One region of the Clostridium chromiireducens genome, then DNA from elsewhere that is predicted to be linked to it. Evidence: riboswitches for the same ligand, from Rfam matches in the RefSeq annotation. Region 1 holds a riboswitch; each other region holds the start of a gene.
What was found. Region 1 has a riboswitch for thiamine pyrophosphate ahead of thiW (energy coupling factor transporter S component ThiW). Riboswitches for the same ligand answer to the same signal wherever they lie in the genome.

Region 1 (10,250 bases):
CAGAGGTTTGCCCTAGAAATAATGCTAATGCGAATATACTAGGACAAGATCTGAATGCTGCATTAACTGGTTCTGTGGCAATGGCTGCAATGTTAGGTGTTTATGGATTTACAAACTTCGGAGTTGACGCTTTAACTAAGGCAGGGATAATTTCTAGTGATAGTGCAGTTTCTAGTAGTGAATATTCAAGTAATCCAACTTTAGCTAATGATTCACAAAAGTATAAAGATGGGATATATACTGGAAGTGGTCAAGGGTTTAATGGAGGAACAACTAAAGTTTCCATCACAATAGCTGATGGAAAAATATCAAAGATCGATATTTTATCAAATGGGGATGATCGTCAATATTTTGAGAGAGCATCAGGAATAATAACAAAAGAAATACTATCAAAGCAATCAACAGATGTTGATGTAGTATCAGGAGCGACTTATAGTTCTAAAGGAATCCTAAGTGCAGTTAAGGACGCGTTAGGAAAAGCATCTGGTACTGATTCAGACAGTGATGCTTCAAACAATAGTAATGAAACTAAAGATCAAGCAGCAGCTTCAGTTCCAGCTCCAGAAGCAAGCTCGAAAAATAAAATCTTAGATACAGGAGATAGTGTTAAGGTAACCGCTTCGAAATTTAAAGATGGAACATATATAGGAACTGGAACAGGATTTGAAGGTGCAACAACTAAAATATCCGTTACTATAGCTAATGGAAAAATGAATAGTATTAAAACTTCATCTTATGGGGACACTCCAGAGTTTTATCAAAAGGCTTCAGGTGTTCTAATAAATAAAATGCTTTCAAGTCAATCAACAGTTGTAGATACAGTTTCGGGGGCCACTTTTAGTTCAAGGGGAATTATAGATGCAGTTAAAAATGCATTGAATCAAGCAGGTGTTCCTGATTCAGGCAGCAATGCTAGTAGTGCTGTTTCTAGCGATAATACGTCTAAGGGCGGACCACCAACACCACCAGTGGCAAACTCAAAAAGTACTCCACCGCCAGTTTCAGAGCAAACAGGTGCAACACCACCGCCAGTGGTAAATCAAAAGGGTACATCTTCTAACTCAACAGCAAGCCAAGGAGTCACAGGTTCAAGTGGAAGTACTAGTGGAGGAACAACTAGTAAGGGGAAATATAAAGATGGAACTTATGCAGGTAGTGGATCAGGCTTTGGAGGAACAACTAAAATTTCTGTTGCTATAACTAACGGAAAGATAGTAAGTATAAGTACTATATCAAATGAAGATACTTCAAGATATTATAATAGAGCTATAGGAACAATAACAAACAGTGTGATTTCAAAGCAGTCAGCTTCTGTAGACACCGTGTCTGGTGCAACATATAGCAGTAACGGTATAATTGAGGCAATAAGAAATGCTTTAAGTCAAGCAAAATAATAAAAAGAGATAGTACAGTTTGAACTAAACCTCGTTAAGTAGATATATAAATTACTTAACAAGGATAAATTCAACATGTACTATCTTTTTCGTTGGCTTTTATCTTCACTGATATAGTAGCTTTGATAGCTAATTCTCAGTCAATTCTCAGTTTGGATTAAGGGAGTATTAAGGTTGTGTTGCTATAATTCAATTAATGAAGAAATTAAAATATAGAAGATAATGAAGTGAAAATAATATTTCTATTAAAACTTAATCGTAAAAATTTGATTAATGGTAATTAACATAAAAATTCATTATCGCTAAAGATATAGAGCTAGAAAAGGAGAAGGAAATATGGCAAGTAAGATAAAAAGATCGCAGATCATAAGGCATGTTGTACAATTGATTTCATTTATTCTGTTACCAGGTCTTTATTCAATGACATTTAGTGAAGTAAAAACAGTATATCAAATGATTATCAATGGCAATTTTAACTTTTTTACAGCATTACCAAGTTTAATGGAATTTATAGCTATTATGCTTTTGACAATAGTATTAGGGAGATGGTTCTGTGGATGGATATGTGCATTTGGTGCGTATAATGATTTAATATATTTTATATCAAGAAAAGTATTCAAGATAAAATTTAGAGTAGATGAAAAAGTTGATTATGTACTTAAGTACGTTAAGTACATAGTATTAGTTTTTATAATAGCTATTTCATGGACTATGGGAAGCAGTATACTAGAAAGCACAAGTCCTTGGGATGCTTTTGGTCAAATAACTGATATATCTACTATTTTTTCAAGCTTACTTATTGGATTGATATTTTTAATATTAATCACAATAGGATCAGCATTTATTGAGAGATTTTTCTGTAGATACCTATGTCCTTTAGGTGCAATATTCTCCATTACTTCTAAAATTGGAATAGTTAAGATTAATAAGCCCAAAGCTGATTGCGGTAAATGTAGAGCATGCACAATGAATTGTTCGATGGGGTTACCACTTTATAATGTAGATTGTGTCAAGGGTGGCGATTGTATTAACTGCTTAAAATGTACTGAAGTATGTTATAGAAATAATGCTAATGTAAATGTAGCTAGTAGAGATTTAGATGCAAAGTTAACAGGATCAGTGGCAATGGCTACATTTTTAGGTGTATATGGACTTACTAGCTTCGCTGGAAATGCAGTAACTAAATCTGGAATTTCAGTTAATAGCAATACAATTCCAAGTAGTGAAAACTTAGAAAATAGTTCTTCACAAACTTATAAAGATGGAACAACTGCAATTTCAAATGCAGCTCAAAATACTACAAGTGAATATAAAGATGGTACATACACAGGAAGTGGAACTGGATATAGAGGAGGAACAACTAAGGTTTCTGTTACTGTATTAGATGGAAAAATATCAAATATAAAAACTATATCTAATCAAGATACTCCAAAGTTTTATAAAAGAGTAGAAGGAACTATAATAAAGAGCATAATTTCAAAACAATCAACCTCAGTAGATACAATTTCAGGTGCAACTTATAGCTCAAAAGGGATTATGAGTGCCGTAGCAAATGCTTTGACTCAAGCAAAATAATTAAAATAGTCTAATTTATCTTAAGTTGTATATAATCTGTAGTTTGTTTTAGTATTTAAAGTACTAGAATTGAATAATGAGAAATTAGAGTAATAAATAGAAATTTTTTTATGACACTATATAGAATTAAATTTATAGGTTCAGAGTAACACATTTAGAGAAAAAAGTTAATATAATAATTTCAAGATTATAATATTAGCAGGAGTATGAGATAAAATGCCAACTAAAAGCAGAAATAATGCAGTTAAAAAAACTACTTTTGTACCAACAAAACGAGTTAAAGAGAAGAAGAAAACCATATTAATTGAAGTTGCAAAAGATCAAGTCATAGGAGAATTTGTTAATGGTTTTGAGGTAATAAAACCAGTTAAAAGATATGGTAAATACTATGTACAAGTTAAAAATAAATAATATTCAAGTGAGTGAAAATCTCACATGAAGAATTTGCCTTCTACATTATCATAGATATCAAATTTAAGATTTAGATTTATGTGTAACTTACCCAAATAAGTAACATATTGTGTTTTGGTTTCTAGGAATTTTGATGGTAATGATTCCAAAGAAAAACTAAAAACAAAATGTTTCTACTTTCGGTGGATTATCGCATAAGTCTAAGCTTTGTATTAAATATCTATATCGAATTTTAAATAATAAGTTATTATATACTTGACGATTTGCAATTAATGGTATAATCTTTATCTTGTGAAAGATAATTTTATAATTGAATAACTAGGGGAGCTAATATTTTGGCTGAGATTGGAAAGATTGATTTCCTAGACTCTTATAACCTGATTTGGTTAATACCAACGTAGGGAAGTATATTGATATTTTTTGTGCACATGTTTATTAATGTATCCCTTTGGATACATTTTTTTTGCTTAAAAATAATTAACTTCTTTCAAAGTTAATCATTTAATCACAGTAAGATGTGGTTTAATAAAATTTTATTTCACAAAGTTTTATTAATTTATTGATTTAAGGAGGTTTTTTAATGAAAGAAAAAAGTAAAGCACAAAAAATTGCATTAAGCGGTGTTTTAATTGGTATTTCAGTAATTTTTGGAACTTTTTCAATACCAATTTTAGGCGCTAAAATTTCTCCGATACAACACTTTGTAAATGTAGTTGGGGCAATAACATTAGGTCCAATTTATGCACTTTTAAATGCGCTTATTGCATCACTAATTAGAAATATTATGGGAACTGGTACTTTGTTGGCATTTCCAGGAAGTATGGTAGGAGCACTGCTTGCAGGTATTCTTTATAAGAAATTTAGGAAGCCAAGTATAGCTGTAATTGGAGAATTAATTGGAACTGGAATATTAGGAGCATTATTGGCTTATCCTATAGCTGTACTGCTTTTAGGTAAAAAGGCAGCACTTTTTGCATATGTGACTCCATTTATATCTAGCTGTAGTGTAGGATCTGTTATAGCATATTTCTTTGTAAAAGTTCCGGTGATAAGTAAAATACTAATAGATAATGAAGTATCAACATATGATAATGATTTAAAAAACACACATAAAGTTTAGAGATAAATATACAGAAATAATTTAACTATAGAATAAGACGAAAGGGTGATTTTATGTTTAGAGCATTAACTATTGCAGGTTCAGATTCATGTGGAGGAGCAGGAATTCAAGCGGATTTAAAGGCATTTTCAGCTAACGGAGTTTATGGGATGAGTGTAATTACTGCTGTAACTGCACAGAATACAATGGGTGTGTTTGGAATTCAAGATATAAATCCTGAGATGATTGAATCACAAATAAATGTTATTTTTGAGGATATAAGAGTAGATGCAATTAAGATAGGGATGGTTTCTAAAATTGAGTCTATACAAGCTATATCTAAAGCATTAAGAAAAGTTAAAGATTTACCAGTAATTGTTTTAGATCCTGTTATGATCTCTAAAAGTGGATTTAACTTATTGTCTAGAGATGCAAAGGATACTTTGGTTAAGGAATTATTTCCACTTGCAACATTAATCACTCCAAATTTACCAGAAGCAGAAGAAATTTTAGGGATAAAAATAGAAACTTTAGAAGAGATGAAAGAAGCAGCTTTAAAACTTAAAGAACTAGGGCCAAAATCCGTTTTGGTTAAGGGGGGACACCTAGAAGGTGAAGCAACTGATTTATTATTTGATGGAAAAGACTTTGTAATTTTGAAGCAAGAAAGAATTGATACTAAACATACCCATGGAACAGGTTGTACTTTATCATCTACTATAGCCGCAAATTTGGCTAAAAATATGACAGTAGAAGAAGCGGTTAGATGTGGTAAAAAGTATATAACATGTGCTATTGAACATGGATTTGAGCTTGGAAAAGGTGTAGGTCCGACTAATCATTTTTATGAGCTTTATAAGAAAGCGGGAATTGATATTAAGTAAAAAGAAGATAAGATATTCATTAAGAAATATATATCCAAGTTGTGACAACTTAGATACTTGAGACTTAAATATATAGATTAACCTTTAAATTAAATAATATTTTTTAAGGAGAGAAAAGAAATGAGTTATAAAACACAAATGGAAGCAGCAAAAAAGGGTATAGTTACTAAAGAGATGAAGATAGTAGCTGAAAAAGAAAGAATTTCAGAAGAGAAGTTAATGAAACTCGTTGCAGAAGGTAAGGTTGCTATACCAGCAAATATTAATCATAAATCTCTTAGTCCAGAAGGTATTGGTGATGGATTAAGAACAAAAATAAATGTAAACTTAGGGATTTCAGGAGATTCAGTTGATTATTGCAGAGAAATGGAAAAAGTGAAAATGGCAATCGACTTCGGGGCTGAAGCGATAATGGATTTAAGTAACTACGGAAAGACTCAAGAGTTTAGAGAAAAACTTATTGATTATTCTCCAGCTATGATAGGTACAGTTCCAATGTATGATGCAATTGGATATCTTGAAAAAGATCTATTAGATATAAAAGCAAAGGATTTTCTTGATGTAGTTTTAGCTCATGCAAAGGCTGGAGTTGATTTTGTTACTATTCACGCCGGAATTAATAAGAGAACTGTTGCATTATTTAAAGAAGATAAAAGAAGATTAAATATAGTATCTAGAGGAGGGTCTTTATTATTTGCTTGGATGGAAATGACAGGCAATGAAAACCCATTCTACGAATATTATGATGAGTTACTTGATATCCTTAGAGAATACGATGTAACAATAAGTCTTGGAGATGCAATGAGACCAGGATGTCTGGATGATTCAACTGACGCTGGACAAATTACTGAACTTATAGAATTAGGTTTGTTAACAAAGAGAGCTTGGTCGAAAGATGTACAAGTTATGATAGAAGGACCAGGACATATGGCTATGAATGAAATAGCAGCTAATATGCAAATTGAAAAAAGATTATGCCATGGCGCACCTTTCTATGTACTTGGACCTCTTGTCACAGATATTGCACCAGGATATGACCATATTACTTCAGCTATAGGTGGAGCTATTGCTGCAACACATGGGGCTAATTTCCTTTGCTATGTAACACCAGCTGAGCATTTAAGACTTCCAGATTTATCGGATGTTAGAGAGGGAATTATTGCATCAAAAATTGCAGCACACGCAGCAGATATAGCTAATGGACTTCCAGGAGCAAGAGATAGAGATAATGCTATGGCAGATGCGCGTCAAAAACTTGATTGGGAAGAGATGTTTAAGATTGCTATTGATGGAAAGAAAGCTAGAGAATATTTTGAAAGTGTACCGCCAGAAGATATGCATAGCTGTTCTATGTGTGGAAAAATGTGCGCAGTAAGAACTACTAATAGAATCTTAAATGGTGATAAAGTAGAACTTTTTGATAAAAAATAAAATCAATGATATACGGCCAATAAACCGAAATTAGATACATATTAGTTGCATAGGACTAATAAAAATTTCGCTGGAATGTTCTAAATAGAAGGTTGCATCCATTTATGCATGCTCCTAATATTCATTAAGACAAGCAAAAATGGAACAACCTTCTATTAAGAACATTCGGCAGCTTATTTTTATATGCCTATTTCACTAATATGTATCTAATTTCTTTGTTTGGGTATACATATAAGTATCGTTTGGTTATATATCAAATATAAAAGGGTATTGCATAATTTATATAGTTTAGAGGAGCTATTTATTAACAAAGAATGACAATGTGAATATTAAAATGTGTTTAATTTTTCTAGAATTTGTTGTAAGCTTTTAGATGAAAGTATACAAGTTTTGTTTTGATAAAATTTGATGTTTATTTTGAAAGGAGGTATTTTGGTAAGAATGATTAAAAGCTAAATTCTTACTAAAAGGTATTTATGAATAATAATGAAATATCAATTAAAATAGGAAATCTACTAGATGAGGTTAGGAATAAGAAACCACTTGTACATAATATAACAAATTATGTTACGGTTAATGATTGCGCGAATATTTTGCTTGCAATAGGAGCATCACCAATTATGGCTGATGATATTAAGGAAGCAGCAGATATTACTAAAATTTCATCTGCACTTGTAATAAATATTGGCACATTAAATGAAAGAACTATTGAATCGATGATTGTATCAGGAAAAAAAGCAAATGAATTAAATATGCCAGTTGTTTTTGATCCAGTGGGAGCAGGTGCATCAGAATTTAGAAATGCAACTACTAAGAGAATATTGGATGAAGTTAAGATAAGTGTGTTACGTGGAAATATGTCTGAAATTAAATTTATAAGTGGACTAGAATCTTCAACTAAAGGCGTAGATGCATCTGAAAGCGATGTAAAAACAGGTAGTGATGAAGGAATTGATGTTGCAAAGAATCTATCTAATAAGCTTAATTGTACTGTAGCTATTACAGGCGCAACAGACATTGTATCTGATGGAGAAAGAGTTGCTATACTTGAAAACGGGACTAAAATGCTATCAAATGTTACAGGAACAGGCTGCATGACAACTTCATTAATTGGAGCATTCTGTGGTGCAGGGTCAGATTATTTCCTTGGAGCAGTTTCAGGCATTACGTCCATGGGAATAGCAGGGGAAATTGCATTTGAAAAAGCAGGGCAAATTGGAACGGGAAGCTTTCATATAGCAATTATAGATGCTATAAGTAATTTAACTTCAGAAGTAATTAAGAATATGGCTAAGGCTACAGAAATATAAAAAAACTGGAGGAAATTTTTATGAAAACTAAAATAGATTATAGTATTTATCTTGTAACGGATAGAGATTTAATGAGTACAGAAACTTTAGAAGAAGCCATAGAACAAGCTATACTTGGAGGATGTACATTAGTTCAATTAAGGGAAAAAGATTGTTCATCTCTTGATTTTTATATTACAGCTGTAAGAGTAAAAGAAATTACTGATAAGTACAATGTGCCACTAATAATAAATGATAGACTAGATATTGCACTTGCAGTAGATGCTGCAGGAGTCCATGTTGGTCAAAGTGATATGCCAGCGACTATTGTAAGAAAAATTATAGGTGAAGATAAGATAATTGGAGTTTCAACAGGATCATTAGAACAAGCGCTAAAAGCACAAGAAGATGGGGCAGATTATATAGGGGTTGGAGCTATGTATGCAACAGGAACAAAGAAAGATGCTAACCCAACTAGTATGGAAGAATTAAAGAAAATAAGAGAAAACATATCCATTCCTATAGTAGTGATAGGTGGAATAAATAAAGATAGAGTTAGAGATTTTGAAAATATGGGAATCGATGGTCTTGCAATAGTTTCAGCAATTATAGCCCAAAAAGATATTACTGAGGCAACTAAAGAATTAAAGAATATTTTTATAAGTTATAGAGAAGCATAGTTATTTTCAGATATAATCAAAATGAATTTATCAATTCAACCTCATATATTTATATAAAATTTATGGAGTAAGTAAAATAAAGAATGAATTTAATTTTTATATGACCAATTAATATGCAAGTCCATGTTTAGGTGAGGCTTATTTTGGTTAAAAAAATTTTTATAATAAGGTAGGTATAATAATTATTAATTCTATCATGATTATTTGTAATAAATTGAATTAAAATATCAAGAATAAGCATATTAAAATAGCTTTATAATTGTGGAGGTATAATATGAAGTTTGATATTTATAAAATTGCTGATAATTATAAGCTCTCAGAAACAGAGAGACAGGTCTTGCAATACATATTGACTAATATCGATTCTGTTTTAACTAAAGGGGTAAGAGATGTTGCCACAATTAACTATACATCGGCAGCAACAATAATAAAGCTATCAAAGAAGCTAGGTTATACAGGTTATGTGGATATGATATATCGCTTAAACTTTATAATAAAAAATCATGAGAATAATCAAGAACATACCTCCGATATAACTAGCTTTATATCGGAAATTGAGAATAAGAAAATAGAAGATTTCATTTCTATGCTAATTAAACATAGAGAAGATATAATTTTAATAACGGCCACTGGATTCTCTGATTCAATTGCAGATTTCTTTTGGAGAAAGATGTTAGTGCTTGGATTTAAATGCATCAAAACAAATTCCTATGGAGTATATGACAGCAATCAAATAGGAGGGGCCTTAGTTATTGGAATATCTAAAAGTGGAGAAACAGAAAGTATAACAAAAGTGATTGATTATGCATCAAAAAATGAACTAGATATTATAACATTTACTGGCAAGTCAGAGAATCATATGGCTAAGAAAGCAACCTTAAATTTTATGATATTAGATGATAAAGAATTAGATGATAGAAATCTTACTGCAAACTATTTTTATGCTAGGGTAATGATTGTAATGGAATATTTGCTAGACAAGGTAATGAGTAATTTATAAAATATGTAGAAAGCTATCTCAAGGTTAACTAGTGAGATAGCTTTTTTTGATGTAAAGGTAAACATGTTTACTTTTGAGTCAACATGTTGCTGAAACGTCTAAAACTATTAACAATAGCTATTAATAATGATATTCTATTCTCACAGGTAATTACCAAAGAAAATTATAAATAGTGAAGGGGAATATTTAAATGAAAGATAAGATTTTAAATAGTATGCAGAAATTTGCCAAAGCTATGATTGGACCGGTCTTATTCTTACCTATTGTTGGTATGTTGATTGCACTGACAGCAGTTTTTACTAATAAAACATTCGTAACGGAAGGTGGAGTAATTTGGGTAACAGGAAAATTCTTTAATGGAATGTTATCACCGATTATGGGGAACTTGAGTATTTTGTTTTGTGTCGGAATAGCGATGGGGATGTCAAAGAAGAAAAAAGCGGAAGCAGCATTCATTTCTATTATGTCATATATTCTATTTTTAGGT
Region 2 (10,250 bases), on a different contig from region 1:
TTCAGCAATCGGGATAAATTCAGCTGGACTTACCGATCCAAATTCGTGACTTTCCCATCTAGCCAGCGCTTCAAATCCATTAACTAAAGAATCGTCTAACGATACCTTAGGCTGAAACATAACATAAAATTCGTTATTTTGTAGAGCAGTCCTTAACCCTTTTTGCAAACCATATACTCTATTTAATTCAACTGAAAGACTATCATCAAAAAAATCGCACTCATTCTTCCCATTTTTCTTAGCCTCATACATTGCAGCATCTGCATTCTTTAATAGAGTATTATAGTCAATTCCATGATCCGGAGATAATGAAACACCAATACTTGCTGTTAAATATATTTTCTTTCCATCAACTATATTCGGTTCCTCAAAAGATTTTGTTATTTTATTGCATAGAACTACTATCTCTTGAATATCTATAATATCAGGCTTAAATAGTAAAAAAGTATTACCACTATATCTCGACACTAATATATCTTCTGTGACTGCTGATACTAGACTATATCCAACTTCCCTTAGTAATAAATCTCCAAAATCATGGCCAAAGGAGTCGTTTACATACTTAAAATTATCTAAATCAATTATTATCAAGGCTGCTCTTGTATTATTTTCAACAACATTTCTTAATGAATTAGCTACTATATTTTTGAAGAAATATTTATTAGGCAATCCTGTAATTCTATCACATTGAATAATGGAATTAATTGTTTTGTTAAGTGCTGATACCTTCCATTTATTCATCCAAGAATTTTTATTATTCTCCCCATGCAAATCCCCTAAGCAGTAACTACCACCGATCAGATAATATTTATTATTGTTTTTTACCACCTTGCCGGCAAGAATACACTCAATAATTTTATTATCTACGCTTATTATCCTGAATCGTTGCTGCAGTTGCTCTCTCTCATCATAACTTCTTTCAAGATTTTGAGCAAAAAAGTTCAGTATATTCTCCCTATCTTCCTTTTCCACAAATCGTACAAATTGATTTAGACTATAATTTGTGACATCATATTCTTCTATAATATTTATTATTTTATCATCAACTATTAACTTAAATTCCGAGGGGTCCCAAATCACGCCAATTCCACTAATATCTGTGGAATTAATTATTTCATCATGATTTAGATTTAATTTAAATTCCTCTCTAATCATATCAATACAATCCTTCGCATAATATCTAATTTAAATTATTTTTCTTCATTTATGTTCTTGTTCTTTTTATCATTCACTAATGATACTATTAACGCCGCTGTTGCTGCCATAAAAGTAACAACTTTTCCTGTTTTTTTCAAGTCCATGGCATATTTCCTCCTTCTTCTTTAAATAAATATCATAGATAATAAATTATTTAAATTGATTTATATCTTCATTATAATTATATCCAATACTACATAATCTATTTACAAGATCTTCCCGTGCTAAATTCATATCATCACAAAGAAGATCTAACGAACTATATTGGTCTCTTAATTTCATATTAATTATACTTAATAGTATATTAGGATCCATGTTACCTATTGAATCACTTGTCATCTCGCATCTTCCTTTTCACCTATATAGTTAATAATAATATAACATACATTTCCATGTTTATAAATACTTTTAGAGCAGGAGTGATTATTCTTCACCATAAAAATCTAAAAAAGAATATTTAGTATCGCCCTTTTGCCATCCAAGTATTGAATCCATGCTAACATTTTCTGCAGCTTTAAATATAGATTTCTCTACGCCACTAAAATTTTTCTTTAATTCTTTAATCAAATCCTTAATTTCATATCTTTTATTTCCTATTTTTTCTGCCGCAACCATACACGCACAATTCAATGGCCATATTCCACTATAGTTAATAAATTTCTTTATATAATCTTCTTCAATGTAGTACATCGGTCTTATTAATTCAAGATTCTCAAAGTTTTTTGACTTTAACTTAGGTAACATAGTCTTAAAATTACCTCCGTATAGTATATTTAACATTGTTGTTTCAATTACATCATTATAATGATGTCCTAAGGCAAGCTTATTGCAACCAAACTCTTGAGCCTTAGCATAAAGTGAACCTCTTCTCATTCTTGCACACAAATAACAAGGATAATCTTTAGCCATTTTGTCAACAACTTCAAAAATACCTGAATCATACATATGAATTGGAATATTTAAATACTCACAGTTTTCTATCAGCAAGCTTTTTATATCGGGATGATATCCGGGATCCATTGCTAAAAAGACTACATCAAATTTTACTTGACCATGTTTCTGCAATTCTTGAAATAATTTCGCCATAAGAATACTATCTTTTCCACCTGATATACCTACGGCAATTTTATCTCCCTCTTCAATTAAATTATATTCCTTAATAGCCTTAACGAATTTCGTCCAAATATGTTTTCTATAAGTTTTAACAATACTTCGTTCTATATCTTGTAATGTCTTTTTTTCCCCATCTGGTATAATTCTAGGGCAACCTTTTCCTGCAATTGTACTCATTATTCTATTTCTCCTTATTATCTCAATAGCATCTATTCTCAGTGCTATAAATTCGCTATATTTCAGCTTAATATATCTTTCTTTAAAGAGTTTATAATGAACACATAAGATTTACAAGTACTTTATTCATAATAATTTGTTCAAATGTTTATAGTATGAAATAAAATATAAATAACATGATTATTTATGGAAATTACTTATTAATTCCTTAGGATTTTCACTCTTCATTAAGCTTGACATTAAAGCAATTCCTTTCGCTCCAGCACATATTACTTCCTTATAATTATTTTCTCCAATACCTCCTATTCCAATTATCGGAATACATATTTTTTTTGATAGATGTTCTATTTCTTTTACACCTCTAGGCTCAAGAAACTTCTTACAATCAGTTTGAAATACATGCCCATAGATAACATAATCCGCACCCATTTCATATGCTTTTATCCCTTCTTCATAACTATGTATTGAAACGCCTATTATTTTATATACCTTATATTTATTCCCATCAACTTTAAAGTTATCCACCAAACTATTTTCGCCGTTAATGCTTTCTGTGTATAATTTTTCATTAATGTTAATAAAATCTTTAAACGAAAGTTGAACCCCATCTGCTTGAATTTTTCTCGCTACATTAATGTTCGAATTAATAATCAATTTTATATTTGTATTTTTTAATTTATCTTTAATAGTTAAAGAGAGCTTCAAAAGCCCTTCTTCATCAAGATCTTTTTCTCTGATAACTAAATAGTCTAATGATGATTTTGATATATTATTTATTTGTTCATAGAAATCTCCGCAAAGAATTCTATTAGTTATTCCCATTAAAATCACAGACTTTCCCCCGTATTTTCAAATTTACTAAATATTTAAGTTGATGTATCTGCAAATATTTTCACAAATACATCGTTAAAAGAAGCTCTACTAAAAGCGATTACTTTTAGCTTTGTATTAAACATCATTCTCATCTAAAATCAGCCTTAGTGCCATATTAGCCTCGTGGCAAGCTGCTATCCCAACTCTAGGAGCCATTAATCCTTCATTTATTTTAGCTGCATTCTCAAAATCTCCGCACATATATAATCTAGAGTTAACTCTTTTACTTACTATTAGATTATTTGAATAATATCCAGCCATACCTGACGCAGAAATTATCTTTGGTTTTTCAGTTTGAAGTAAAACTTCCCTTACTATCATTGCTTTATTTTCAGGCCCATCAAATGCTTCAATTACAATATCCATATCTTCAAATAATCCCTTAATATTATTATCATTTATACAAATATCAATATTCTCAACTTCTATAAACGGATTTATTTCTGAAAGTATGTCTTTTAATGCATCACATTTTTTCATCCCAATATGCTTAATAAAATATTGCTGCCTATTTAAATTACTTGGTTCCACTACATCGAAATCAATTATTTTAAGATATCCAACTCCAATTCTCCCTAGTGCTAACGCCACTGTTGATCCAAGCCCTCCTAGCCCAGCAATTGCTACTCTTGCTTTTTTTACTTTTTCATGTACTTTTGGGGTGTGCCTACTTACCATTAATGCCTCAAGTTCTTCCTTCTTAGGAATTTCTCCACGTTTAATTAATGTAACTTTATCCCCTTCCTTTAATTCATAATCCTCTTTAATAGGAAAACCATTCAAAATAATTATGTCCGCATCTTTCTTTACATTTTCTTTAACTGCAAAAGCTGTGATTTTATCATCTACAAACATTTCATTTTCATTTACTAAAACTCTCAATTTAATATCCCCCTTCAAAATTTAAATAAATAAAAAGGACTTACCATAAGGTAAGTCCCATAAAATTCATACATTTATTTACCAATCAGACTAATAAATAAATTTATTTTATTTACTGCTTCCCTACGGTGGTATTAACCACGTCAGGTTAAAAGAGTTAAAGCAAATAAGCTTCTCTCAGCCAATTATAATTGGCACCCCTAGCCTTCTATTTTATTATTGAAATTAGTAATAATTACATATTACCACTTTACTTTTATCAATTCAAATCATTTATATATTAAATACAGCCATAATTATAATTATTCCTATCAATACTGCTACCAAAATCAACAAAGCAGCCTTACCTAGTATGTGTGCGTAATTAAAATCTAATCCGTACCCAATTCTTTTTGGTACTATATTAGCTGGATCATTAGGATTGTGGTAGAATATTCCCCCGATATAATTTATATCATCATCATTATAAATTTCTTTTTCATCAGAAATACTATCTGATTTTAGCTGATTTGCCTTTTTAGTACTATAAATCAAATAAGTCATAGGAAAGAATATTACACCTATTGTTATAACAATGAATATAAAATTTGAAACATCATTAAATTTCATAATTCCTACAACAAGTAATACTCCATACAAAATCATTAGTGAGACTCCGATAGATATAATACCTAACATTTGAGTCATGGATTTATTTAAAAATGATTTTTTTAATATCAGTGAACTAAGTGTTCCCCCATTAAATCTAGTATTATCTTTTTTGGCTTGAATTTTAGCAGAAAAGAACATACTAAAAACACATATCATTGATACTAATGGCAGCATCACAACTTGAAGTTTACCAGTAAATGTTGTTGAATCAACCCAATTATCCGGACCATTTATACCAAAATGAACTGGAACCATTTTAGGTAATGATGATAATCTTGATATTGTTATTAAGAACCCCAATACAGATATTGCGACCGCTACATAAAATAACATTAAATTAAGATTTCTACTAGTATTGCCTTTCCCAATTTGTACATACACTTTATTTTCTGATTTTTTCTCCCAACCTATATTCTTTTTTACAATCTTGAGTTTCTTATTAGCTAAATAGCATGAATATAAATTTATGAATGCCAATAGATATGAATAAACTATAATAATATATACCTTTTGAATAAAATAAAATGCGCATATAAATAATATAAAACAAATTGCTGTTAATGTTAGAACTCTCTTATTATAATTCTTTATAATACTTATAACTCTGCTCTCTCTTCTATACTTTTCAGGAACTCTTACTCCAAAAATCAATCCTTCTACATTAAAATCATTAATTCTATAACTTTGCCATAATATCAACATTGTAATTATTAGTACTAAAAATAATAATATTATTTGTTCATTCATGACCTATTCACCCTTCCTATAATCGTTAAATATTTTTTCAATTTTTTCTTTTATCTTATCAAGGGATATTCCTCTGTTAATACATTCCGCCACATAAATTCCCATATCTTCATTTAATTTATCTTTAAATATTTCTTTACTATAAGTAAAGTCTAATGATATAACAGCTCCCTTTCTTCTATCAATTTTTATATATCCTTCATCTTTCAATAATGAATAACTCTTATTTACAGTATGCATATTAACTCCAATATCCTCTGCTAAACCCCTAACTGATGGCAGCTCATCTCCTTCCGATAATTCTTTATTAGCAATTCCAATTATGATTTGATTCTTTATCTGAAGATAAATCGGAACTTCTGAGTCAAAATCCAACTTTAAGATCATTATTTAATCCCCTTTCGTTCTATCTGTTATATATAATATATAACAGATGAATCAAATAATCAATAGTATTTCATAATTGCCTACACTTACCAAAAACATGTTAATTATAGCTTAACATCTTATGATTTTCTTATTTTTATATAAAGATACGCTGAACCCACTATCAAACCATAAATTCTTCTTTATAATATATATTAACAATACTAATAAGATATTGAGAATCTAGTGTTTATTCGAAGCAATCTAAAAATAGCACATAATAAAATTATGGATGGTGATCATAATGATTGAAAAAAAGAAGTTATATAAGGATGTTTCTAGGAAGAAAATTTCTGGTGTATTAGCAGGATTCTCTGATTATATTAATGGTGATGTTACCTTAATTAGAATATTATTTATATTACTAACAATAAAATTTTCTTATATCTGCATTATTGGATATATTGCATGTGCAGTCGTAATGCCTGATAAACAAGATATATTCAATGATACTAATCAATATTAACTAAAAATATATTTATAAAATATTGAAAATAAGGTTGAACATTTTTTCTAAAATGATAAAATACTATTTGTCGGTATTTCTTTGGAAACTGAACGGAAATTATATATTTTATAGATTTTTCCGAATTATATCCATAATATTAAGGAATAAGAACGGAGGTATTTTTATGGAACAAAATTATGTTAAATCAAAATTTTCAGTTAGGCAGATAACAATGGTTGGAATGCTTTCTGCAATTTCAATATTTTTAGGACTAACAGGTCTTGGTTTTATACCTATTCCACCTGTAAGAGCTACTATAATGCATATACCTGTAATAATAGGTGCCATTGTAGAGGGCCCTATCGTAGGAACACTAGTTGGCTTAGTTTTTGGTTTATTTTCAATGTATCAAAATTTTACAGCGCCTGGTCCTACATCATTTATATTTTGGAATCCGATAATTGCATTAGTGCCTAGGATTTTAATTGGAATTGTAGCCTATTATGTGTATATTATCACCAGAAATAGGTTTAAAAATCAAAGTGTAAGTATTGCTATAGCTTCAATATGTGCTACCTTGATTAACACAATAGGGGTTTTAGGACTAACTTATGTCTTTTACTTAGAGAGATACTCAGCTACTCTTGGAATTAATCCTCAAACTGCTGGCATTGCGATAGCAACCATTGGAGTTACAAATGGGATTCCTGAAGCCATAGTTAGTGCAGTGATCTCAATCCCTATAATAATAACAATGATAAAAATTAGAAATAAGAGATAATAATATAAGTTTAATTAATCTACATAGATTATCTTTTTAAGAAGTGCCTTTGCTTATGCACTTCTTTTATATTGTCAATATTAATTATTTACTGTTATATAAATTCATTTATTGAATATATATAAATATAATATTATAATAATAATAATATAAATATCTTAATAATTAATACATCATCATACAAATTGAAGGCTTTGTATTTTTTTTATATCATCAAAATGAGTGATTACTCACTTATTATATTTAGAAAGGAATTTGATTATGCAAAATAAAGTTAGTGGTATGCTTGATTCTTATTGTATAAAAGTCGAAAATGTTAATAAATCTTTTGGGAAGAAACAAGTTCTTTTTGATATTAGCTTAGATATACCCTATTCTCAAATTCTAGGTTTACTTGGTCCATCAGGTTCTGGAAAATCAACCTTAGTTAAGATGATTGCAGGGATAGATATTGCAACTAGTGGTTCTGTCTATTTACTAAACGAAAAAATGCCTAAGTTATCACTGATGAATAAAATTGGATACATGGCTCAATCAGATGCATTATATGAGGAGCTTACTGCTGAGGAAAATATTAAATTTTTTGCTTCAATGTATGGACTTTCAGGAAATGATCTAAAGCAAAGAATTTCTGAAGTGATGAATCTTGTTAATTTATCGGATCATCTAAAAAAACAAGTAAAACAATATTCTGGTGGTATGAAACGTCGATTATCTCTTGCTATTGCGCTTGTTCACGAACCGCCTATTTTAATATTAGATGAACCTACTGTTGGTATTGATCCCGTTCTTCGTAGGTCTATCTGGGAGGAACTATACAAGTTAAAAGATAGTGGTACTACTATTATTATCACTACTCATGTAATGGATGAAGTTGAAAAATGCAATAACTTAGGAATGATTCGTGATGGTAAACTAATCGCTGTAGGCTCTCCTGCTGAAATCAAGCATAATTCTAACTCAAGTACTATTGAAGAAGCATTTTTATATTATGGAGGTGCATCAAAATGAGGGTGAAAGCAATTGTAATTAGAATCTTACTTCAACTTGCCCATGATAAACGTACAATTGGATTGATGATTCTAGCGCCAATATTAGTTTTGACTTTAATGTCGTTTATATTTGATGGATCAAATTATCATCCTAAAATCGGAGTAATAAATGCCCCTATTAGCATTGTAAATAAATTAGAAGATAATGATGCTAAAATAATTCGATATACAGAAAATGATGCCTATTATGCCCTTAGCCTTTCAGAAGTTGATGCAATAATAAATTTTGAAAATGGAATCCCTAAAATAACTTTAGAAGGTAGTGACCCGAGCAAAAGTCAAGCTGTTATAAAACTTGTACAAAATGCAACTCAGCAGCTAGCATCAATTGCAGCCAAACCAGACATAACCTATCTATATGGTTATGAAAATATGTCTAGTTTTGATAATTTTGGACCTATACTAATTGGTTTCTTTGTATTCTTCTTCGTCTTCCTAGTGGCAGGTGTATCATTTCTTGGAGAGCGTACTTCTGGCACACTTGAAAGAATACTATCGACGCCACTTCGCAGATGGGAAATTGTTTTAGGTTATCTTCTTGGATTTGGAGTTTTTACTATAATACAATCTGCTCTTATCGCCTGGTACTCAATTAATGTTCTTAACATCATGATGATAGGCTCTTTTCCACTAGTAATCCTTGTAACCATATTAACTGCAATGGTAGCTCTTAGCATTGGTACTTTTATATCTGCTTTTGCCAATAATGAACTTCAAATGATTCAGTTTATACCAATAATTGTAGTGCCACAAGTATTCTTTTCTGGCCTCTTTGATTTAAGCACTATGTCAACTTGGCTGCAATCTTTTGGACACTTTATGCCTTTGTGGTATTCAGCTGATGCCCTTAGAAATATTATGATCCGTGGAAAAGGTTGGAGTGATATTTCATTTGATGTCTTAATTTTATTATTAATTTGTATATTTTTTATGGTTTTAAATATATTAGCTCTAAAAAAATATCGAAAAATATAACCATAATTAAGGGGGAACTAAATTGATGGAAAAAAAATCTTTAAAAGAACTTATGAACCTAAATAATGTAGAACATAATATGACTGAAAAACAAATAAATATACTTAGTGCTGCAATAGAACTTTTTTCTGAAAAAGGATATGAAGCCACAGCTACTAGTGAAATTGCTAAAAAAGCTGGAGTCGCAGAAGGGACTATTTTTAGGTATTACAAAACTAAAAAAGATCTTTTATTTGCCATTCCAGCGGCCTTATCTAAAGCATCTTTATTTGAGATTTTTATTAATGATTTTAACGAGATATTAAACGAAGAGCATGAAACTTTTGAGAGATTTTTAAGAAAAATAGTGCTAAATAGACTGAAATTTGTTAATGAAACTGGGCCAATATTAAAGGTCATAATTCAAGAGGTGCCGTTTCATCCTGAGCTTAGAAGTAAAATTCTAAGCACTGTAATCTTTCCTGTAATCAAAAAAGGCACATCAATTATTGATAAGTTTAAAGAACAAGGCGATCTTATAGATATACCAAGTATTTCAATTATTAGACTAATAGCAACTTCTATATTTGGATATATTTTTCTTCACAATATCGCACTCCCTGAACTAAAAAATAATGATGACGAATTGGAATATCTAATACAGTATATCATTAATGGAGTTTGCCTAAATAATAAAACCAAAAACTTATAGGCTCAGTATAAATTCACATAAAAAAATAATATAAATTCATTAGTAAAGGGTGGTCATATGAAAAAATTATTTATGTGTAGCTTAACGGTCTTATTTCTAACTACGGGTTGTTCTTTAAATTCTGATACCTTAACTTTAAAGGGAGATATTCAAAATAATATTGTACCTGCAACTAGTATAGTCTCTGGTAAAATCGTAGAAATGAAAAAAAATCAAGGAGAAGTTGTGAAAAAAGGC
Region 3 (10,250 bases), on a different contig from region 1:
TTAGATATTGAACTTCCAGAAGATGAAATAGGCTTTATTGCCATGTACTTAAAAACGTTTTCGGAGGTGGATAAAAATGTACGCAGAGTGGCAGTTATTGTATTAAGTCATGGACATGTTGCTTGTGGTATGGCCGATGTAGCAAATAAGCTGTTAGGTACAAATCTTGCCATAGGAATAGAAATGTCACTTGATGAAAGTCCTCAAATTTTGCTTGAAAGAACTATAGAGGCTGTAAAGAAAGTCCATGAAGGCAAAGGATGCTTATTATTAGTGGATATGGGGTCATTAGTTACCTTTGGAGAAATCATAACTAAAGAAACAGGAATTCCAACAATGGTTATTGGAAGGGTAGATACGGTAATGGTATTGGAAGCTGTTAGAAGATCTTTAATTGAAAATAGCAATCTGTATGAAATTTCTAAGGCACTTGATGGGGACAAGGCCTATGTTGGAAAAGTACAAGGTGTAAAGAACTATATTAAAACTATAATTACAGTATGTATAACTGGAGAAGGCACGGCTTTAAAAATAAAAAAATATCTTGAAGATGTATTGGGGAGTTTAAATAAAAATTTAAATATTATACCAATCGGAATCATGAATAGAAAGAATGCTCAGGATGAGATAATTAAAATTACTAGAGAAAATAATATAGCCGCAATTGTTGGAACCATTGATCCGGAATTAGATAATATTCCATTTATATCTTTTCAAGATATTCTAAAAGAGTCAGGTAAATCAAGACTAAAAGATTTACTTGGAATAGAAAAGAGTATCAATCCTTTAATTAATGTAATTGATGAAGAATTCATACAAATTAGGGATAATGTATCTGTAAAAAGTGATCTAATAGATGAAATGTGTAACATGCTCATTACAAAAGAAAGGGTTAAAGAAAATTTTACAATAAGTGTATATAAAAGAGAAATGATGGGTGGAACCTTGTTTGAAGGAACTTTCGGTATACCTCATGGTTTTTCAGAGTTTGTGGAGAAATCATCATTGGTTATTTTTAAACTTAATAATCCAATCTTATGGGATTATAATTGTAAAGTTGATGTTGTTATTATGCTTGCGCTAAAAGAGAGCGATGGAAAAATAGTAAAACAATTATTTGATACCTTATCAAGGAGTGAAGTAGCTGATAGAATAAGGCATGCAAATTCAGCTAAAGAAATTTCAGACATATTACTTAAAATGTAGCATTTATTTAAATAACAAGGTAGAAAATAAAAAAATCTACCTTGTTTTTTATATTTAAAATAACATATTACTTTTTCAACATAGTTTTGGCATGACAATTGCTTAATAAATATATGAGAATGTAATCATGGATGAAAACGTATAAAAGACTTATAAAAAAGGAGGAAGTTAAATGACTAGAAGTATTAGAGAATTTTTAAGAAGAGATTTAGTAGTAAGCAACCTTGAGGCTAAATCAGCAGAGGATGTCTTTAAGAAGATGTCTCCCATATTGTTTGAAGCAGGATTTGTAGAAAATTCCTTTTTTAATGGATTAGTAGATAGAGAAAATAAATTTCCAACAGGTTTATTACTTGGAAAATACAATGTTGCAATACCTCATACAGATGCTGTTCATGTTAAAAAGCCAGCTATAGCTATTGCAACACTAAAAGATCCTGTTGAATTTAATTGTATGGATGGAAATGGAAGTGTGGCTGTTAATATAGTATTTACCATGGCCTTAAATGAACCTCACAGCCAGATAGTAATGTTACAGCAATTAATGTTTTTAATCCAGAATGAAAGTATTCTAGAAAATATGCTTCAAGCAAAAAATAGTGACAAGGTATATGATATCGTTTCAAGCTTTAATTATAATTGCGAATAAGTAATGAGCAATTATTTAAATTATAGAATTATATTTTAAGGAGGTAAAAAAATGGACAAACAAAAACTAATATTAGTAGCTTGTGGGACAGGAATTGCAACTTCAACAGTTGTATGTAAAAAGGTGGAGGATCTAATTAAAACTAATGGCATTAATGCGAGAATTATACAATGTAAGATTTCAGAAGTATCTGGTTATGAAGATCAGGCAGATCTTTTAGTAACAACTACAATTTCATCACGAAATTATAAATTTCCTGTAATAAACGCTATGAACTATCTAACTAATATTAATCCAGGCAAAGTCGACCAAGGAATAATTGAAGCTTTAAAGTAAAAAAATAGGCCACTTTAAAGGTGGACCTATATAAAAAATTAAATTAATTGAACTACACACTATTATAACACATAAAAATATATATTTGAAGCTTAGGATAGCAACATGTTAATTAAGAATTTATTAAAATAAATAGAAATTGATAATATAGGGGGAAAAAAGAATGTTATTAGAGGTAGTACAATACATTTTGAACTTAGGACCAACCGTTATGCTTCCATTAACAATTACTATTATCGGTATAATATTTGGACAAGGATTTAAAAAGGCATTTAGATCAGGTATGACAATTGGTATAGGCTTTGTTGGTATAAATTTAGTTGTTGGACTTCTTACAACTAACCTTGGAGGAGCAGCACAACAAATGGTTACTAGATATGGATTACAGCTAAGTATAATAGACGTAGGCTGGCCAGCAGCGGCAGCAATTAGCTGGGCATCTCCTATAGCAGCGATTATGATTCCGATAGCTATGTTGGTAAACTTTGTAATGCTCGCTACAAAGACAACAAATGTAGTTGATATTGATATATGGAATTATTGGCACTTTACTGCAGCAGGTGCAAGCGTATATGTATTAACTAATGGCAACTGGTTACTTGCTATTTTAGCTGGTATTTTATACGAAATTGCTGTTATTAAAATTGCTGATAAAACAGCTCCAATGGTTCAAGAATTCTTTGGACTTGATGGTGTATCATTACCAACTGGTTCAACCGCAGCTTGTGGTCTTATAGGTATTCCTGTTGTTAATATTGTTAAAAAGATTCCAGGTATTAAAAATCTAAAGGCAGACCCAGAAACAATTCAAAAGAGATTTGGTGTTTTTGGAGAACCTATGATGATGGGACTTATTCTTGGTGTTGTACTTGGAATTCTTGCTGGATATGGTGTAGATAAAACTCTACAAATAGGTATTTCTATGGCTGGTGTTATGTTCTTAATGCCTAGAATGGTTAGAATACTTATGGAAGGTTTAATCCCTGTTTCGGAATCGGTTAGAGAATTTTTACAAAAGAAAGACTTTGGTAAAGATAGAAATCTTACAATTGGATTAGATGCTGCAGTAGCAGTTGGACATCCAGCAGTTATTGCAACAGCACTTGTATTAGTTCCTATCACACTATTTTTAGCAGTAATACTACCAGGAAATCAAGTTTTGCCTTTTGGAGATTTAGCTACTATATGTTTCTATGTTGCGTTTATAGTTGGTGCAGCAAAAGGCAATATAGTTCACTCAGTTATAGCAGGTACAATTGTTATGGGGTTAGGATTACTAATGGCAACAAATATTGCCGGATTCCATACTCAAATGGCACAAATGGCTCAGTTTACAATGCCAGCAGGAACATCAACTATTTCAAGCTTAGATATGGGTGGTAATTTCTTAAACTGGATTGTTATTAAGATATTCCAATTATTTACTGGTACTTTGTAATATTAAATAATTCAAATTGTTAAAGAGTACTGAATTGTACTCTTTAACATCGTTTGTTATTTACAAGGAAAGGGTGATGATTACAGTGGATGTAACAAATTTAAAAGTAGAAGAACTTCTTGAAATGGATTTTAGATGTGAATGTGGGAAAAGACATAGTGTAGAAATCAATTCTGTGAAAATAGGAAGCAACATAATGGAACAGCTCCCAGAATTTTTGAAGGAATTCAAAAACAAAAAGATATTGATTGTACAAGATATCCACACATATGCTGTAGCTGGAATAAGAGTAGAAGATATATTAAAGAATGATTTTTCATTAAAGAAATATGTGTTTCCACAGGAACACTTATTGCCTGATGTATATGCTCTTGGCAGGGTTCTTATAGAAATAGAAGATGATACTGCACTTATACTTGCTGTAGGTTCAGGTGTTATAAATGACATTTGCAGATATGTAGCTTACAGAGTACATGTACCTTATGCAATAGTTGGTACAGCACCATCCATGGATGGTTATGCATCAGTAGTGTCTCCTTTAATCACAGATGGTTTTAAAGAATCCCATAAAGCTATATATCCTTATGGAATATATTCAGATATTGTGATTATGAAGAATGCCCCAATGTATTTACTCTGTTCAGGACTTGGCGATGTATTAGGTAAATATACTGCTCTTGCAGATTGGTCAATTGCAAATCTATTAACAGGAGAATATTATTGTAAAACTATTGCAGATATGGTTCAAGCTGCAGTAGATAAGTGTGTTGCTGCTGCGCCAATGATTCCTGAAAGGAATGATGACGTTGTAAAAAATATAACAGATGCATTAGTTTTATCAGGAATAACTATAGGAATGGCAGGATGTTCAAGACCTGCTTCAGGTTCCGAGCACCATATTGCCCATGGGTGGGAGATCATGTTCCATGCAAGAAGAAGCGAGGAAAAATGGGTACATGGAAACTTTGTTGGAGTAGGCACAGTGGTTATGGCTATGTTATTTGAGGCATTAAAGGATATAGATATAGAAAGTGTAATGGCTAAGAGAAGCTTCAGATTCTATGATATGAATAAATGGAGACAAAATATTGAGAGTGTATTTGGTAAAGTGGCAGGCAATATAATTAATTATAAAAAGGATTCAATTGAATTGGACCCTGATAAGAGACAAGTAAATGCAGAAAAGATAGCATCAAATTGGAAGGAGATTCTTAATATTGGGCATACTATAGTACCAAGTTCTGAGAATGTAAAGAAAGTATTACAGGACGGGGGATGTGTATGGCATCCTGAAGAGCTTGGAATTGATAAGAATTTATTTATTAAGACCTTCATTGCTGCAAAGGACATAAGAACCAGATATGGCGTTGTGCATCTAATCGATGATCTTGGATTAACAGAGGAATTTGCTAATTTAATTGCTAATAAATTGTATAGATCCAACAACATATAAGATAATTATATGTTTTAATAGGGAGGTAAAAAATGAATGAGTTAAATGATATTAAATGTTTTCTATTAGATATGGATGGAACTTTTTACCTTGGAAATACACTTATTGACGGTGCATTAGACTTTCTAGATATTTTAAAAAGTCAGCAAAAGAAGTTCATATTCTTAACAAATAACTCTTCGAAAAATAAATCAACCTACAAGCAAAAGCTTTCAGCGCTTGGCTGCCATGTTGATGAAGAACAAGTTTATACATCTGGTGAAGCTACCATATGGTATATGAAGAAAAACTGCCCAGGTAATAAAATATATCTAATGGGTACAGAACCACTTATGAAAGAATTTGAAAAGGCAGGATTTATATTAGTTAATGACGAAAATGACAAGCCGGATTATGTAGTTCTTGGTTTTGATACTACACTAACCTATGAAAAAATATGGACAGCTTGTGATTATCTGAGAGATGGAATACCATTTTTAGCTACTCATCCAGATTTCAATTGTCCAATTGAAGACAGTAAATATATGCCGGATACTGGCTCTATGATAAGAATGTTTGAGGCATCCACAGGTGTTTCTCCTGTAGTTATAGGTAAGCCATATGGATATATAGTAGAGGCTATTATTGAAAAGTATGGCCTTAAAAAAGAAGATGTGGCAATTGTAGGAGACAGACTATACACTGATATTAAAACTGGAGTAAATGCAGGAATAACCAGTATTCTTGTATTAAGTGGTGAGACGTCAGAAGAAATGTATAAAAAGTCTGACATACCTGCAGATTATGTATTTTCATCAATCAAGTATATTGGTGAAGAACTTAAGCAGTTTCAGAAGAGCTTTATTTAATAGCTGTATGGTAGAAAAAATGGGAAAAATTTATTGAGTATGGCTGAAACCTCGTAAACTGAGATAAATTAAAAAATTAAATAAAGTCAAAATTATTTTAAAAGAACTAATTAATGTTAAAATTGGGAGGTAATATTATGAGTATTATAACAATTATTGGAGCAGGTCAAATGGCTTCTGCACTAACTTTTCCAGCAACAGAAAATAATAATAAGGTGCGACTTGTTGGTACACCATTAGATAGAGATATCATAAATATTGCGAAGGATACCGGTTTTCATACTACATTAAAGCGCCAATTACCCAAAGCAGGTATTGAATATTATCAAATTGAAGATGTAAATAAAGCAATAGACGGAGCTGAAGTTATTATTTGTGGAGTTAGCAGTTTTGGTGTTGATTGGTTTGCAGACAACATATTGCCTATTTTACCTGAAGAGATTCCTGTTCTCTCAATAACTAAGGGGATGATTACTGAAGAGGATGGCAAAATGATTAATTATCCACAGTACTTTTTAAGCAAACTTCCTGCTAATAAGAAACTTTCTATCAGTGCAGTAGGTGGCCCATGTACTAGCTATGAACTTGCCGACAAAGATAATTCCGAAGTTGTATTTTGTGGAGATGATATAAAAATACTTAGAATTTTCAAGAATTTATTTGAGACATCATACTATCATATTAGCTTATCTAAAGATATTGTGGGGGTTGAATGTGCAGTTGCATTGAAGAACGCTTACGCCCTGGGTGTATCACTCGCTATTGGATTAGCTATTGGAGCTGATGGCTCTGGAAAGGAACATTATAATTCTCAGGCTGCACTTTTTGGACAAAGCATAAAGGAAGCGAAACACCTTCTTGAAATAGTCGGAAGTGGTGAAGAAAATATTATATATTTTGGCGGAGACCTATATGTGACAGTTTTTGGCGGACGTACTCGTAGAATAGGAACCTTATTAGGACAAGGATTTTCATTTGAGGAAGCTATGGAACAATTAAAAGGAGTTACATTGGAATCTGTAGTTATTGCTACTCGTGCAGCAAAATATGTACGTTCTCTAGCTGAGAAAGGCATAGTCAAATTACAAGAGTTCCCAATGTTGATTCATATTGATGAGATAATAAACTCAGGAAATATAGTTGATATTCCGTGGAAATCTTTTGAATCAGAAAAAATATAATTATAAAATAAAAGTGATTTTAACGATATAGAGTTGATATAAAAATCCCCTTATTTCTTGGATCAAGAAATAAGGGGATTTTTATATATCTGGATTTGCTGCTAAAAATAAGCAATGACAAGGGTTTTAGAAGATTCCTTATCCAATAGATATAAATAATAGGGCTAGATAGGTAGTAAAGGAAAGATAAAAGAGATATAATAATTATTATGTAAAGTAAAGTTAACAAAAAACGTGATTTAGAGTGTAGCAATGAAAACAAAAATCATGAGTTATATATAATATGCTATAAAAAAGTAATAGCAAGAGGATTTAAAATGTAACTTATGATTGACATTGTTTAATTTAAAGTATAAAATTTAGACGAGTACTAGGGGAGCCATTAAGGCTGAGATGAATTTTTCAGACCCTTTGAACCTGCACTGGATAATGCCAGCGAAGGGAAGTTGTATGATAATTTAAATCTCGAAGTTATGATGATTTATAATTAATTTGATTATTAACTCTTTTCAATGGTATTTTTTGTACTGTTTGAAAGGAGTTTTTTTATGCAATTTTCACAAAGATTATTTATTAAAGAGAGTTGGGTTATATAAATGAAGGCATTAGAAATTCATAATTTATTCTTTAAATATACAGATTCAAATAAACTTATAATTGACGACCTATCATTTAGTATAGATAAAAATGAATTTGTTACAATTATTGCACCTAGTGGTACTGGTAAAAGTACACTTTTTAGATTAATTTTAGGTTTATTAAACCCCCAAAAGGGCAATATTAATATCTTAAAAGAAGGAGTTAAAAACATTATAGGGTATATGCCTCAAAAGGATTCTTTAATGCCTTGGAGAAATATACTTGATAATACAGCTGTCGGCCTTGAATTAAATGGTTATAGCAAGAAAGATGCAAGAAATAAAGCTGTAGAATATTTCGAAAGTTTTGGGCTGAAAGGTACTGAAAAATTCTATCCTCATGAACTATCAGGCGGTATGAGGCAGAGAGCATCATTTTTAAGAGCTATCGTAAATAATCCATCGATACTATTATTAGATGAACCTTTTTCTTCTTTAGATGCACTAACAAGAAGAAAGATGCAAACATGGTTATTGGACCTATGTCAAAAAGAGAAAAATACTGTATTTATGATAACCCATGATATTGATGAAGCGTTGCTATTATCTGATAGAATACTTATTTGCACAGAACTACCGTATAAAAATTTAAAATCTATTGAGGTTAATATCGATAGACCTAGAAACTATGAAACTACACTCTCAAGTGAGTTTATTGAGCTTAAAAGAGTCATTTTAAATATTCTTGATATGTTAGAAGATACTAAGGAGGAAGTTAAAAATGAAGAGATTTAATGATTTTATTTTTCCTTTTGTATTTCTAATATTAATACTATTAGCGTGGGAATTTTTAATACCATATTTTGAAGTTCCAAATTATATTGTACCTAAGTTTTCAGATGTGCTTAAAGCATTATGGTTACAAAAAGAATTGTTATACAAACATTCTGTAGTAACTTTAGGAGAAGCAATATTAGGGCTTTGTATATCTGTAATTATAGGCATATCGTGTGCACTTTCAATATATCTTTGGAGAAGTGTTGGAAAAACTTTATACCCAATTATAATATTTTCTCAGACAATCCCAACCATTGCGTTATCTCCAATTATGGTTATGTGGTTTGGATATAGTATATGGTCTAAGGTTGCAGTAGTAATATTATTTTGTTTCTTTCCTATAGTTATAAGTACATTAGATGGATTAAATGCGGTAGATAAAGATTTGGAAGATGTATTAAGAGCCTTAGGGGGAAGTAGACTTCAGATATTTTTTAAATTGCATATGAATTCTGTATTACCTAATTTTTTAAGCAGCTTTAAAATAGCAGCTACCTACAGCGTTTCAGGAGCTACAATAGGTGAGTGGTTGGGTGCAGAAGCGGGGCTTGGTATATATATAAAGAGAGCGGCAGGTATGCTGCAATCAGATTCAGTTTTTGCTGGAGTGTTAGTTCTATCATTTTTAGGATTGATCTTATTTTCAATAGGATTTTTACTAGAAAAGATTTTATTAAAATACAGAAGAAAATTAAAGGAGGATAATTATGAAATTAAAAAAGGTTAGTATATTATTAGTATTTGTTATGTTAGTTAGTTTGGTGTTTAGTGGGTGCGCTGGTAACGCAAATAAGAATGAGGATAAAAGTGCATCTAAAGAATTAAAAGAAATTAGTGTTCTTTTAGATTGGTATCCAAATGCAGTTCATACATTCTTATATGCAGCTGAAGAACAAGGATATTTTAAAGAAGCAGGACTAAAAGTTAATTTAATTACACCTGCTGGAACAGATGATGGAATTAAACTTGTTGCAGCAAAGAAAGCAGACATTGCTATAAGTTATCCAAAACAAATTATTTTAGCAAGAGGTGAAAGTATTCCTGTTAAATCAGTTGGAGCAATAGTTAGGAGTTCATTAAACCAACTTATGGTTCGTAAAGATTCAGGAGTTAAAACTCTAAAAGATTTAGAAGGAAAAAAGGTTGGATATCCATCTTTTGATATTGATAAGGAAACAGTAAAAACAATGGTTGCTCAAGCAGGTGGAGATCCATCAAAGGTTGAGTTTGTAGATGTTGGTTATGATTTAATGGCTGGAATAGAATCAAAAAAAGTTGATGCAATTATTGGTGGATACATCAATCATGAAAAGATACTATTAGAAAAGCAAGGTGTTCAATTAGATACTTTTGCTCCAGTAGATTTTGGAGTACCAAACAACTATGAATTAGCATTTATTGCAAATGATGATGCTATTAAGAATAATAACGATACAATACAAGCTTTCTTAGAAGCAGCTAAAAAAGGCTTTGAATACACTAAAAATAATCCTGATAAAGCTTTAGACTTAGTATTAAAAGCTCAAAATGAAAGTTTTCCACTAGATGCAGAAACAGAGAAAAAGAGTCTGCAAATATTATTGCCTCTTATGGAAAATGAAAGTGGTAAATTCCTAAGTCAAGATGAAGAGAACTGGAATAAGAATATTAAATGGTTGCAAGATAAAAATTTACTTCAAGGTAAAGTTGATAGTAAAGAATTATTTAAATAATTATCTTTAAAT

Region 2: linked by a shared signal. The riboswitch ahead of thiF (sulfur carrier protein ThiS adenylyltransferase ThiF) and the one ahead of thiW (energy coupling factor transporter S component ThiW) in region 1 are both predicted to bind thiamine pyrophosphate.
Region 3: linked by a shared signal. The riboswitch ahead of D2A34_RS14965 (ABC transporter ATP-binding protein) and the one ahead of thiW (energy coupling factor transporter S component ThiW) in region 1 are both predicted to bind thiamine pyrophosphate.

What each region holds. Positions count from the first base shown of each region.
Region 1 is NZ_QXDJ01000001.1:771,443-781,692, reverse strand. It holds gene D2A34_RS03235 (FMN-binding protein) at 1-1,394, shown strand, start outside; gene D2A34_RS03230 (4Fe-4S binding protein) at 1,731-2,969, shown strand; gene D2A34_RS03225 (hypothetical protein) at 3,186-3,380, shown strand; TPP riboswitch at 3,691-3,801, shown strand; gene thiW (energy coupling factor transporter S component ThiW) at 3,961-4,500, shown strand; gene thiD (bifunctional hydroxymethylpyrimidine kinase/phosphomethylpyrimidine kinase) at 4,554-5,363, shown strand; gene thiC (phosphomethylpyrimidine synthase ThiC) at 5,484-6,794, shown strand; gene thiM (hydroxyethylthiazole kinase) at 7,271-8,104, shown strand; gene thiE (thiamine phosphate synthase) at 8,125-8,763, shown strand; gene D2A34_RS03195 (MurR/RpiR family transcriptional regulator) at 9,038-9,763, shown strand; gene D2A34_RS03190 (PTS transporter subunit EIIC) at 9,954-10,250, shown strand, end outside.
Region 2 is NZ_QXDJ01000008.1:76,327-86,576, reverse strand. It holds gene D2A34_RS23720 (putative bifunctional diguanylate cyclase/phosphodiesterase) at 1-1,155, opposite strand, end outside; gene D2A34_RS23715 (DUF4250 domain-containing protein) at 1,348-1,536, opposite strand; gene D2A34_RS23710 (tRNA 2-thiocytidine biosynthesis TtcA family protein) at 1,621-2,487, opposite strand; gene D2A34_RS23705 (thiamine phosphate synthase) at 2,668-3,309, opposite strand; gene thiF (sulfur carrier protein ThiS adenylyltransferase ThiF) at 3,436-4,242, opposite strand; TPP riboswitch at 4,346-4,454, opposite strand; gene D2A34_RS23695 (DUF5808 domain-containing protein) at 4,516-5,640, opposite strand; gene D2A34_RS23690 (GntR family transcriptional regulator) at 5,644-6,027, opposite strand; gene D2A34_RS23685 (PspC domain-containing protein) at 6,311-6,532, shown strand; gene D2A34_RS23680 (ECF transporter S component) at 6,699-7,295, shown strand; gene D2A34_RS23675 (ABC transporter ATP-binding protein) at 7,557-8,306, shown strand; gene D2A34_RS23670 (ABC transporter permease) at 8,303-9,322, shown strand; gene D2A34_RS23665 (TetR/AcrR family transcriptional regulator) at 9,348-10,013, shown strand; gene D2A34_RS23660 (HlyD family secretion protein) at 10,071-10,250, shown strand, end outside.
Region 3 is NZ_QXDJ01000003.1:744,487-754,736, reverse strand. It holds gene D2A34_RS15000 (sigma 54-interacting transcriptional regulator) at 1-1,206, shown strand, start outside; gene D2A34_RS14995 (PTS sugar transporter subunit IIA) at 1,379-1,855, shown strand; gene D2A34_RS14990 (PTS sugar transporter subunit IIB) at 1,907-2,191, shown strand; gene D2A34_RS14985 (PTS galactitol transporter subunit IIC) at 2,355-3,629, shown strand; gene D2A34_RS14980 (sn-glycerol-1-phosphate dehydrogenase) at 3,706-5,082, shown strand; gene D2A34_RS14975 (HAD-IIA family hydrolase) at 5,115-5,930, shown strand; gene D2A34_RS14970 (glycerol-3-phosphate dehydrogenase) at 6,068-7,111, shown strand; TPP riboswitch at 7,474-7,572, shown strand; gene D2A34_RS14965 (ABC transporter ATP-binding protein) at 7,708-8,484, shown strand; gene D2A34_RS14960 (ABC transporter permease) at 8,471-9,253, shown strand; gene D2A34_RS14955 (ABC transporter substrate-binding protein) at 9,234-10,238, shown strand.